DNA from 2 places in the Serratia sp. EC4 genome. Region 2 is predicted to be linked to the other one. Evidence: riboswitches for the same ligand, from Rfam matches in the RefSeq annotation. Region 2 holds a riboswitch; the other holds the start of a gene.
What was found. A riboswitch is a leader RNA that binds a small molecule or an ion and turns the genes downstream of it on or off. The one in region 2 is predicted to bind fluoride.

Region 1: linked by a shared signal. The riboswitch ahead of crcB (fluoride efflux transporter CrcB) and the one ahead of ACP39K_RS00935 (DHHA2 domain-containing protein) in region 2 are both predicted to bind fluoride.

What each region holds. Positions count from the first base shown of each region.
Region 1 covers NZ_JBNIDE010000002.1:260,574-265,296, reverse strand. The annotation lists gene lipA (lipoyl synthase) at 1-71, shown strand, start outside; gene tatA (Sec-independent protein translocase subunit TatA) at 165-380, opposite strand; gene ACP39K_RS07880 (diguanylate cyclase) at 599-1,666, shown strand; gene ACP39K_RS07875 (GNAT family N-acetyltransferase) at 1,671-2,096, opposite strand; fluoride riboswitch at 2,180-2,242, shown strand; gene crcB (fluoride efflux transporter CrcB) at 2,322-2,705, shown strand; gene ACP39K_RS07865 (TetR/AcrR family transcriptional regulator) at 2,995-3,591, shown strand; gene ACP39K_RS07860 (multidrug effflux MFS transporter) at 3,598-4,723, shown strand, end outside.
Region 2 covers NZ_JBNIDE010000001.1:201,230-205,952, forward strand. The annotation lists gene eno (phosphopyruvate hydratase) at 1-1,021, opposite strand, end outside; gene ACP39K_RS00930 (adenine nucleotide alpha hydrolase family protein) at 1,038-1,466, opposite strand; gene ACP39K_RS00935 (DHHA2 domain-containing protein) at 1,470-2,435, opposite strand; fluoride riboswitch at 2,476-2,551, opposite strand; gene ACP39K_RS00940 (diguanylate cyclase domain-containing protein) at 2,728-4,608, shown strand; gene ACP39K_RS00945 (AraC family transcriptional regulator) at 4,680-4,723, shown strand, end outside.

The sequences.
Region 1 (4,723 bases), on a different contig from region 2:
CCGCCTGCGGCCCGTTCGTGCGTTCGTCTTACCACGCCGATCTGCAGGCCAAAGGGATGGAAGTGAAATAACGCGTAATAGTTTGTTACGCTATAGACGGCGGAAACGCCAAAAAACGGATGTCCGCAAGGCATCCGTTTTTTATTGCGCGCCATCAGACGGAATTAAACGTCTTTCTTTTCGACGCTCTGCTGAGCGGACTGACTTTCGGCGGCATTGTTGCCGGCGGACGGCGGCGTGCTGTCGTCGCCCACCGCTTTTTTAAAGCCTTTCAGCGCCGCGCCAAGATCGGCGCCGAGCGTGCGCAGTTTGCTGGTGCCGAACAGTAAAATCACCAACACCGCAATCACCAGAAGTTTGGTAATGCTGATACCTTCCATACTCACCTTCTTATCATAGAGCGCTGCGTGAACAGCGAGAAAAACTGACCTTGCCTGCGAATATTTAGCGACTTTCCTTCGGCTCGCACAACCGCAACATGTAACAGAGTGAGATCCGTCGCAGGAATGCCACGCGCCCCCGCGGCGTGAATCCAAGACTATTCTTAGTTTATCACCCGCATGCTACGCTGCCGTGATGCCTATCAGGGAGATGCCGGATGTATATTGCACCACCCATTTTCGATGCCCGAAAATCCGGCCTCAGCTTCGCCAAACGCACCTATCTGCCCCGCGTCGCCGGTCTGGGGCTCGGCTTTATCTGCGTTTGCGCCGCGCTCTACCCCTTGGCTCCGCCCACGGCGGTCTGGCTATTGCTGGCCTTTCACGGCTTTCTCTGGCCGCATCTCGCCTATCGCCTGGCCTGCCGCGCCAAAGAACCGTTCAAAGCCGAGATCCGCAACCTCTTGATCGACTCCGCCTTCGGCGGCTTCTGGGCGGCGATGATGGCGTTCAACGCGCTGCCCGCCATCGTCATCCTGTCGATGATGAGCATGAACAACATCGCTTCGGCCGGCAAAGCGCTGTTTGTGAAAGGATTGGCCATTCAACTGACCACGGCGATGCTCACCGCCGCGCTGCTCGGCTTCCCGTTTCACCCGCACAGCACGGCGCTGCAAATCTATCTGTGCCTGCCGATGATCTACCTGTATCCGACGCTGCTTGGGCTGGTGACCTACCGCACCGCCAAACGACTGGCGGAAAAGAAACAAGAGCTGCAACGCATCAGCACCCGCGATGGGCTGACCGGCTTATATAACCGCCGCCACTGGGAGCACCTGCTGCATCGCCAGTTCGACAGTTGCCGCCGCTACCAGGATAACGCCACGCTGATTCTGATGGATATCGATCGCTTCAAAACCATCAACGACACCTTCGGCCATGCTTTGGGGGATGAGGCCCTGGCGGCGTTGGCGGAAGAGTTGCTGATCGGCATGCGCAACGTGGATATCGTCGGGCGCTACGGCGGCGACGAGTTTGGCGCAGTGCTGCCGAACACCAGTGCTGAACAGGCGGGAATCGTTCTGCGCCGCATCCAGCAGCGGCTGGACGCGGTCAGCTTCAAGGAGGCGCCGCAGCTGCGGCTGCAGATCAGCGCCGGTATCGCTGACTACCACCCCGCGCTGGGCGGCTATCTTGACTGGCTGAAAGCGGCCGACGGCGCGCTCTATCGGGCGAAGCAGAATGGCCGCAACCGGCTGGAAACGGCGGCGCCGCCAGGGGAGTAACTTACTAACTTAATATCTTGGCAAAATACTTCGGCGCTTCGACAAAGCCTTCGCGCCGGTAAAACGCATGCGCCCGCTCGCGGCGGCTGTGGCAATGGACTTCCAGCCGATCGCAGCCGCGACGGTGCGCCAGCGCCTCGCCTTCCGCCAGCAGTCGCCGCCCTACGCCCGCGCCGCGCGCCCGTTCGTCGACGCAAAAATAGCTGATGCGGCCAATGTCGCCGGCCAACGCCAGCTGCGGCAGAAAATGCAACGATAACACGCCCAACACCTGCTCCCCGTCCGCCGCCACCAGCAGCGCCTCATCCGGATGCGCCAACAGTTGCTGCATCCGCTGCGTCAGAAACGCCTCGGTGCCGGGATAATCCAGCGCCGTCATTAATTCAGCGATAGCGTGCCGGTCGCTCAGACGCGCCGTTCTGATTTCCATCCGTTTTACCTCGCAGAGTGTCGATACTACAAAATAGGCGGCGTTAGGTGTAACATCCACCGGGTGCGGCGAAAAAGGCCGTGCGGCACGCTGGAGATGACATTCCTCCCTAACCGCCTTCACAGGCTGATGATGTCTACGTAACCTCTCGGAGAGAGGCGCGTAGCGTTACGCCTGTCCCTTTCCGAGCCTCGTGAATTTCTCTGATTGAAAGGTAGTTGCCCCATGTTGAGCTCTTTACTGGCCGTATTTATCGGCGGCGGCGTCGGCAGCGTTTTGCGCTGGGCGGTAAGCATGAAAATGAATCCGCTGAACGCCCACATTCCGCTCGGTACGCTGATGGTCAATCTGATCGGCGGTTTTATCATCGGCCTGGCGATGGCGATTTTCACCCGCATGACGCATCTGGATCCCACCTGGAAATTACTGATCACCACCGGGTTCTGCGGCGGCCTGACCACCTTCTCCACCTTTTCGCTGGAGGTGGTATACCTGATGCAGGATGGCCGCTTCGGCTGGGCGCTGGCCAACATGCTGCTCAACCTGGCCGGTTCGCTGGCGATGACGCTGCTGGCCTTTATGCTGGTGATGTGGCTCAACGGGCGCTAAGCCCTTAATGTTTCCTTAATCTTGCATGCGCATAATCTCATCCAGTACCCCTGACTGGATGAGAAACCGCTATGTTTAGCCTGCCGAAAACCGCCGCCGAAGCGATTGCCGTTGCGCTGTGCGTCCTGATCGTCGCCGCCTTTATCAAATCCTACCTGTTCACATAAGCGCCTTTTCCCCGCAGCACGCGTTCACCTTGCGTCTTTCCGGCCGTTTACACTACAATTGAGAATGAACGTTCACACTCAAAAATGTGAACCCGGCTCACGCGTAGCAAAGGATCGGGCAGATGCTCCCCCCCAACGACAGTAAACAGGCCAAAGTGCAGGCTCGCCGCGATCAGATCGTCGAAGCGGCGAAAACCAGCTTTCGCCGCCACGGCTTCCACGCCGCCAGCATGGCGGAGATCGCCCAGGGCTCGCAGCTCAGCGTCGGGCAAATCTATCGCTATTTCGCCAATAAAGACGCGATTATCGAAGAGATCGTCAACCGCATCATCACCAACAAGATGCAGCGGCTGGAAAACCTTGGCGATCACATCAACCTGATCGCCGGCACGTTGGCGGCGCGCACGCTGTTTCAGCAGCCGGGCGAGAGCGAAACCGATCACATGCTGATGCTGGAAGTGACCGCCGAGGCCACGCGCAACCCGGTGGTGGCCAAAATGCTCAGCGATGCGGAAGCGCGGCTGTTTCGCCACGTGTGCCACAATCTGCAGCGGCTGTATCCCCATTTCAGCGCGGAGGAGATCGCCGCGCGGGTGGAGTTTATCGCCGTCATGAGCGAAGGCACCGGTTACCGTATCCTTACCACGCAAAAAGCCGATGCGTCCCTGCTGCGCGATCTGTATCAGCAGGCCATTTCTCACCTGTTCAGGAAATCTTAATCTCCCATGACCAAACACTTAGCCAGACAACGTCTGGTGTACGCCGTCGTGCTTGGCCTGCTGGCCGCGCTGGGGCCGCTGTGCACCGATCTCTATCTGCCCGCCCTGCCGGAAATGGCGGGCGAGCTGAATACCTCTACCGCCGCCGCGCAGCTCAGTCTGACCGCCGGGCTGCTCGGCCTGGGCGTCGGCCAGCTGATTTTTGGCCCTTACAGCGACAAGCTGGGCCGTATGCGCCCGCTGTTGCTGTCGCTGATCCTGCTGCTCGGCGCTTCGCTGTGGTGCGCGCTGGCGCCCACCATCGACCAGCTGCTGATCGCCCGCCTGCTGCAGGGCATCGCCGGCGCCGGCGGCGCGGTGATTTCCCGCGCCATTGCCCGCGATCTGTACGCCGGCCATGAACTGACCCGCTTCTTCGCCCTGCTGATGCTGGTCAACGGCCTGGCGCCGATCGTCGCGCCGGTGCTGGGCGGCGTCATGCTGCAGGTGATGAACTGGCGCGGTATCTTCGGCGTGCTGGCGGCCATCGCCGTACTGCTGTTCAGCCTGTCGGCGTTGAAGCTGCGCGAATCCCTGCCGGTCGAGCGCCGCAGCCAGGGCGGTATCCTGGCGATGCTGATGTCGCTCGGCGGGTTGCTGACCCAGCGCTATTTCATGGGCCTGTGCCTGACACAGGGCTTCGTGATGGCCGGCATGTTCGCCTATATCGGCGCTTCGCCTTTCGTCTTGCAGCAGATCTACGGCCTCAGCCCGCAGATGTTCAGCCTGTGCTTCGCCATTAACGGCGTCGGGCTGATCATTGCGGCGCAGCTGGCCAGCCGTCTCAGTTCACGTTGGGGGGAACGCCGGGTATTGAGGGGCGGGTTAACGCTGGCGGCCGTCGCGTCGTTGTTGTTGCTGTTGGCCGCCGCGCTGCATGCGCCGCTGGCCGTGTTGCTGGTGCCGCTGTTCTTCTCGGTGGCGGTGATCGGCATCGTCGGCCCGACCGCCTCTTCACTGGCGATGCAAAGCCAGGGGGACAAAGCGGGCAGCGCCTCGGCCTTGATCGGCGTGTGCATGTTCGCCCTTGGGGCCTGCGCCGTGCCGCTCACCGGGCTGGGCGGCACTTCGGGCCTGTCGATGGCGCTGACCA
Region 2 (4,723 bases):
GGTTCAATTTGATCAGCGCCGCATTGGCCAACCGTTCATCAATCCCGCGCTGGATGTATTTCACGTTGGTGACGAACAGATCGTCACCGACCAGTTCCACTTGATCGCCCAGGGTGTCGCTGAGAATGCGCCAGCCGGCCCAATCGTCCTCGGCCAAACCGTCTTCAATCAGCACGATGGGAAAATCCTGCACCAGCCGCTGGTAATAGGCCGTCATCTGTTCGGCATCCAGTTCAGCGTTTTCGCTGCGCAGGCGATATTTGCCGTTGGCATAGAATTCACTTGAGGCCGGGTCCATACAAATGGCGATATCGTCTCCCGGTTGATAACCGGCTTTCTCTATCGCCTGCACGATCAGCTCCAGCGGTTGCCAGTTCGAGGCAACCGCCGGCGCGAAACCGCCTTCGTCGCCGACGCCGACCGACAGGCCTTGTTCCAACAGGATTTGGCGCAGCGCCTGATAGACTTCACTGCCCCAGCGCACGGCTTCGCGCAGCGACGGCGCGCCCAGCGGGGCTATCATAAACTCCTGAAAGTCCGCCCCTTGCCAACGGGCGTGCACGCCGCCGTTGATGATATTCATGCAGGGCACCGGCAGCAGGTTGGCGCCGATGCCGCCCAGATAACGATACAGCGGCAGTTGCGACAATTGCGCCGCGAGGCGGGCGGCGGCCAGAGAAACGCCGAGCAGGGCGTTGGCCCCCAATCGGCTCTTGTTCTCGCTGCCGTCCAGCGCGATCAGCCGGCGGTCAATCTCCTCTTGTTGGCGCACATCCACCCCGCGCAGCGCCTCATTGATCGCCGTTTTGACGCTGTGCACCGCCTCCAGTACGCCTTTACCGCCGTAACGGTGCGGATCGCCGTCGCGGTGTTCCACCGCCTCGCGTGAACCGGTGCTGGCGCCGGAGGGAACCGAAGCCCGTGCCACGACGCCCGCCGCAGTCATTTCAACTTCGACGGTCGGGTTGCCGCGCGAATCCAGGATCTCTCTGGCGGTTACGCTTTCAATCTCATAGCTCATGGGTAGTCACCTCATTCTAGGGAGTAGGCACATGCTTTATCAGCACGTCGATCGACAAATGGTTAATGAACTCGAAGCCGAAGGAGGCAAAGACGCCGAACGGACGGTTCTGATGGCCGAGCAGCAACAGATCGACCCCTTTGCGGGCAACCAGGGCTTCGACGTCTTTGAAGCGATGGATGCTGACAATTGCGCGCACCTCCAGGGGGATTGAGCAGTCTTCCACCAGACGGCTGAGCATGGCTTTGGCGGCGATCACCTCGCTGGACTGGCGATCTTTGGTCAGCGAATCGCTGAGGTAGTCCAGCTCGGCATAGTCGGCGCTGATGTGCGCCACGGTAATGCGCGTATTCATCTGCTGATTGAGGCGTTCGGCATGACGCAACAGCAGCCGGCCGTCGCGTTCATCCTGCACCAGCAGTAAAGCATGTTGGTAGAGCGGCATGACTTATCTCCCTGCGTTAGCGATCTGGCGGGTTAACCACGGTAAAACCTCTTTTTTCCGGCTCGTCATGCCGGGCAGCGACACCTGACGAATGTCGAGCACCCGGTTCGGCGAGAAATACAGGGTGGAGCGACGGCAGGTGATATCGGTGACCAATAGCGCGGCCATCGCCAGCCCGGCTTCCTGCTTCGCGTGTTCAAGCGCCTGTTGCAGCGCGGGCAACAGCGGATCGATGTCGCTCATGGCCCGCACTTCTATCTGCGACAGCAGCAGCGAGACGCTATGGATGCGATAATTCTTGGCGTCGCGCTGCAGCAACTGCGCGGCGGATTGCCCCGAAAGATCGGTTTTGGCGGCCAGCAGCCCGGCGGTGAAGGCGTCATAGTCAACGTGAGAAATTGCGCGCAACCGCGAGACCGCCAGCCGATCCTGTTCGGTGGTGGTCGGCGCGCTCAGCGCGACGGTATCGCTCAAAATCGCGCCCAGCAGCAGCGTGGCCTGGGCGGAAGAAAGCGGCATCGGCCTTTCCGCCGCCAGGATCTGCAGGATCACGGTGGCGCAACAGCCGACGGCGCGAACCCAGACATCGGGCGGGTTGCGGGTGATTAACGTGCCCAGCCGGTGATGGTCGATAACGCCGACCACATCGCTGTCGGGCAATGAGGCCGGCCCTTGTTCGACGTCGGTAAAATCGACCAGCCAGACTTTACGGTCACGGAGATCGTCTTTCAGCAGCGGAGGCGCTTGTACGCCGGCGGCGGCCAGTATGTAGCGGGTTTCCGGCGTCAGTTCGCCAAGGCGGAAAGCGACAGCCGGTTTGCCGAGGTGATTGAGCCAGTCCGCGACCACCAGCGCGCTGCAGATGCTGTCGCTGTCGGGATTCTTATGGCCGAAAACGTACAGCGGCATTTCCCGCACGGTGAGATCAGGCTGGGGCGGAAAAGGGGTAAAACGTGGGATTTCATTCATAGCGACTCCTGACATACCTGCCTAAAAAATAAAGCGAAGTTGTATATCAGGCGTCATCATCCGGTTCGAGCGAACGCGGCGGTTGGGAAAGGTGGAACACCATCACCTTGTGAACGACTGTAGCGCAGCGCGGTGGCAAACGCAACGCCCGGCAAAGCTGGCGAGAATGCGCAATCGGATTGATACTGAGTGAGTCTATGATGGACAAGGATATTTGCCGCCAACCGACGAAAACGCTGAACGGACTCACGCCGGCTATGCCGGGGCCGTCGGTGACACATTGGGAGACAACATGCTCGAACCCTGCTTCCCCGAAAACGAAGCTGAACGCCTGTCGGTATTGAATTCGCTGAACGTGCTGGATTCAAACTCGGTGGAGAAACTGGATCGCATCACGCGGCTGGCGGCGAAATACTTCGGCGTGACCATCGCGCTGGTGTCATTGATCGACCGGGATCGTCAATGGTTTTTATCGCGTTACGGCCTGGATGCCCGGGAAACGCCGCGCAATATCTCATTTTGCGGCCATGCTATCTTGCAACGCGAAGCGCTGGTGGTGCCCGATACCGCCAACGATCCGCGCTTTTTTGATAATCCGCTGGTGATTGGCGGACCGCGGATCGGTTTCTACGTTGGGCAACCGCTGCTGTCGCTCGACGGGTTGCCGCTCGGCACCCTGTGCATTATCGACAGCCAGCCGCAGCCGTTTTCCCCGGAACAACTGGCCGACCTGCACGACTTCGCCGCCGTGGTGGAGGAGTATTTGCAGAGCATTGAACGCCACGTCTATACCGAAAACCTGAAGTCCAATCTGCAACGCTCGGAAGCCCTGTTCGAACAGACCTTCGCCCAGGCGGCGGTAGGGATGGCGCTGGTGTCGCTGCAGGGGTATTGGTTGCGGGTCAATCCGCGCATCTGCGAAATGTTGCGCTATTCCGAGCGCGAGCTGATGGATCGCACCTTTCAGGACATTACCTATCCGCTCGATCTCAACACCGATCTGGAAAAACTGCAGCAACTGCTGAGAAACGAGATCAGCACTTATTCGCTGGAGAAACGTTATTTCCGCGCCGACGGCTCGATCGTCTGGGTGCAGCTGACGGTGGCGTTAAACCGGTTGCCTAACGGCAAACCGGATCATTTCATCTCGGTTATCGTCGATATCAGCGAGCGCAAGGCGGCGGAGGCCGATCTGTTCGCTCTGCAACACGAGCTGGAACAACGCGTCGAAATCCGCACGCGGGAGCTGAATGTGGTCGTCAAGAAACTCAACGAAGAGATTGAAACCCGGGTGCTCGCCGAATATCAGCTCAGCGCGGAGAAGGAACGCCTGCGCGCCATTACCGACAATATGCCGGCGTTGATCAGCCAGATCGACGGCAATGAACGCTACCTGTTCGCCAACAGCGCCTACAAAACCTGGTTTGGCCTGGAAGAAAGCCGCCTCAGAGGAATGACGGTGCGCGATTTTATGGGGGAGAACGTTTATCAGATAGCGAAACCGATGATAGACAGGGCCCTGGCGGGGGAAATGGTGAGCTTTGAAAATGAGCTCCAGACCCAAAAGGGACTGCTGATGATCCACACCACGCTGGTGCCGTGCGAAACGCAGGGGTTTTACATTCTGTCCATGGACATTACCGAGTTGAAGCGGCTGCAGCAGCGGCTGGAATATGACGCAACCCATGACATGCTGACCGGATTGACCAATCGACGCGCGTTTCTGCGCCGGTTGTCGGGCACGTTGCAGGCCTGTTGCCATCAGCGGCAGATGGCGCTGTTGTTTATCGATCTCGACGGGTTCAAAACCCTTAACGACAGCTATGGTCATGACTTCGGCGACGCGATCCTGAAGACATTCGCCACATTGCTCAGCGCCTGCGCAGGCGAGCACCACAGCGTCTCGCGCCTGGCCGGTGACGAGTTCACGGTGATCCTGTGGCCGTTGACGGATCCGCGGCGCGAGGTCAGCGAATTTTGCGAAAACGTGTTGGCGCAACTGGCCAAAATTACGCAGATCGGGCCGCAGAAGGTACGGCTTTCCGCCAGCATAGGCGCGGCCATTTCTCCACGCGGCGATGTGACGGAGGAGATGCTGTTGACCCGCGCCGACGGCGCGATGTATCAGGCGAAATCGGCCGGAAAGGGCACTTATGCCATCTGCGAGCTGTGAGCGTGCAACGGTGGCGGTCTCAGGGTAAGCTGTTTTTTCTTTTCCTGTAAGCAGAACTCCGGATTTATTGCATGGCGTCCAATCATCAACATACAGACTGGCTCGAACTGCGGCG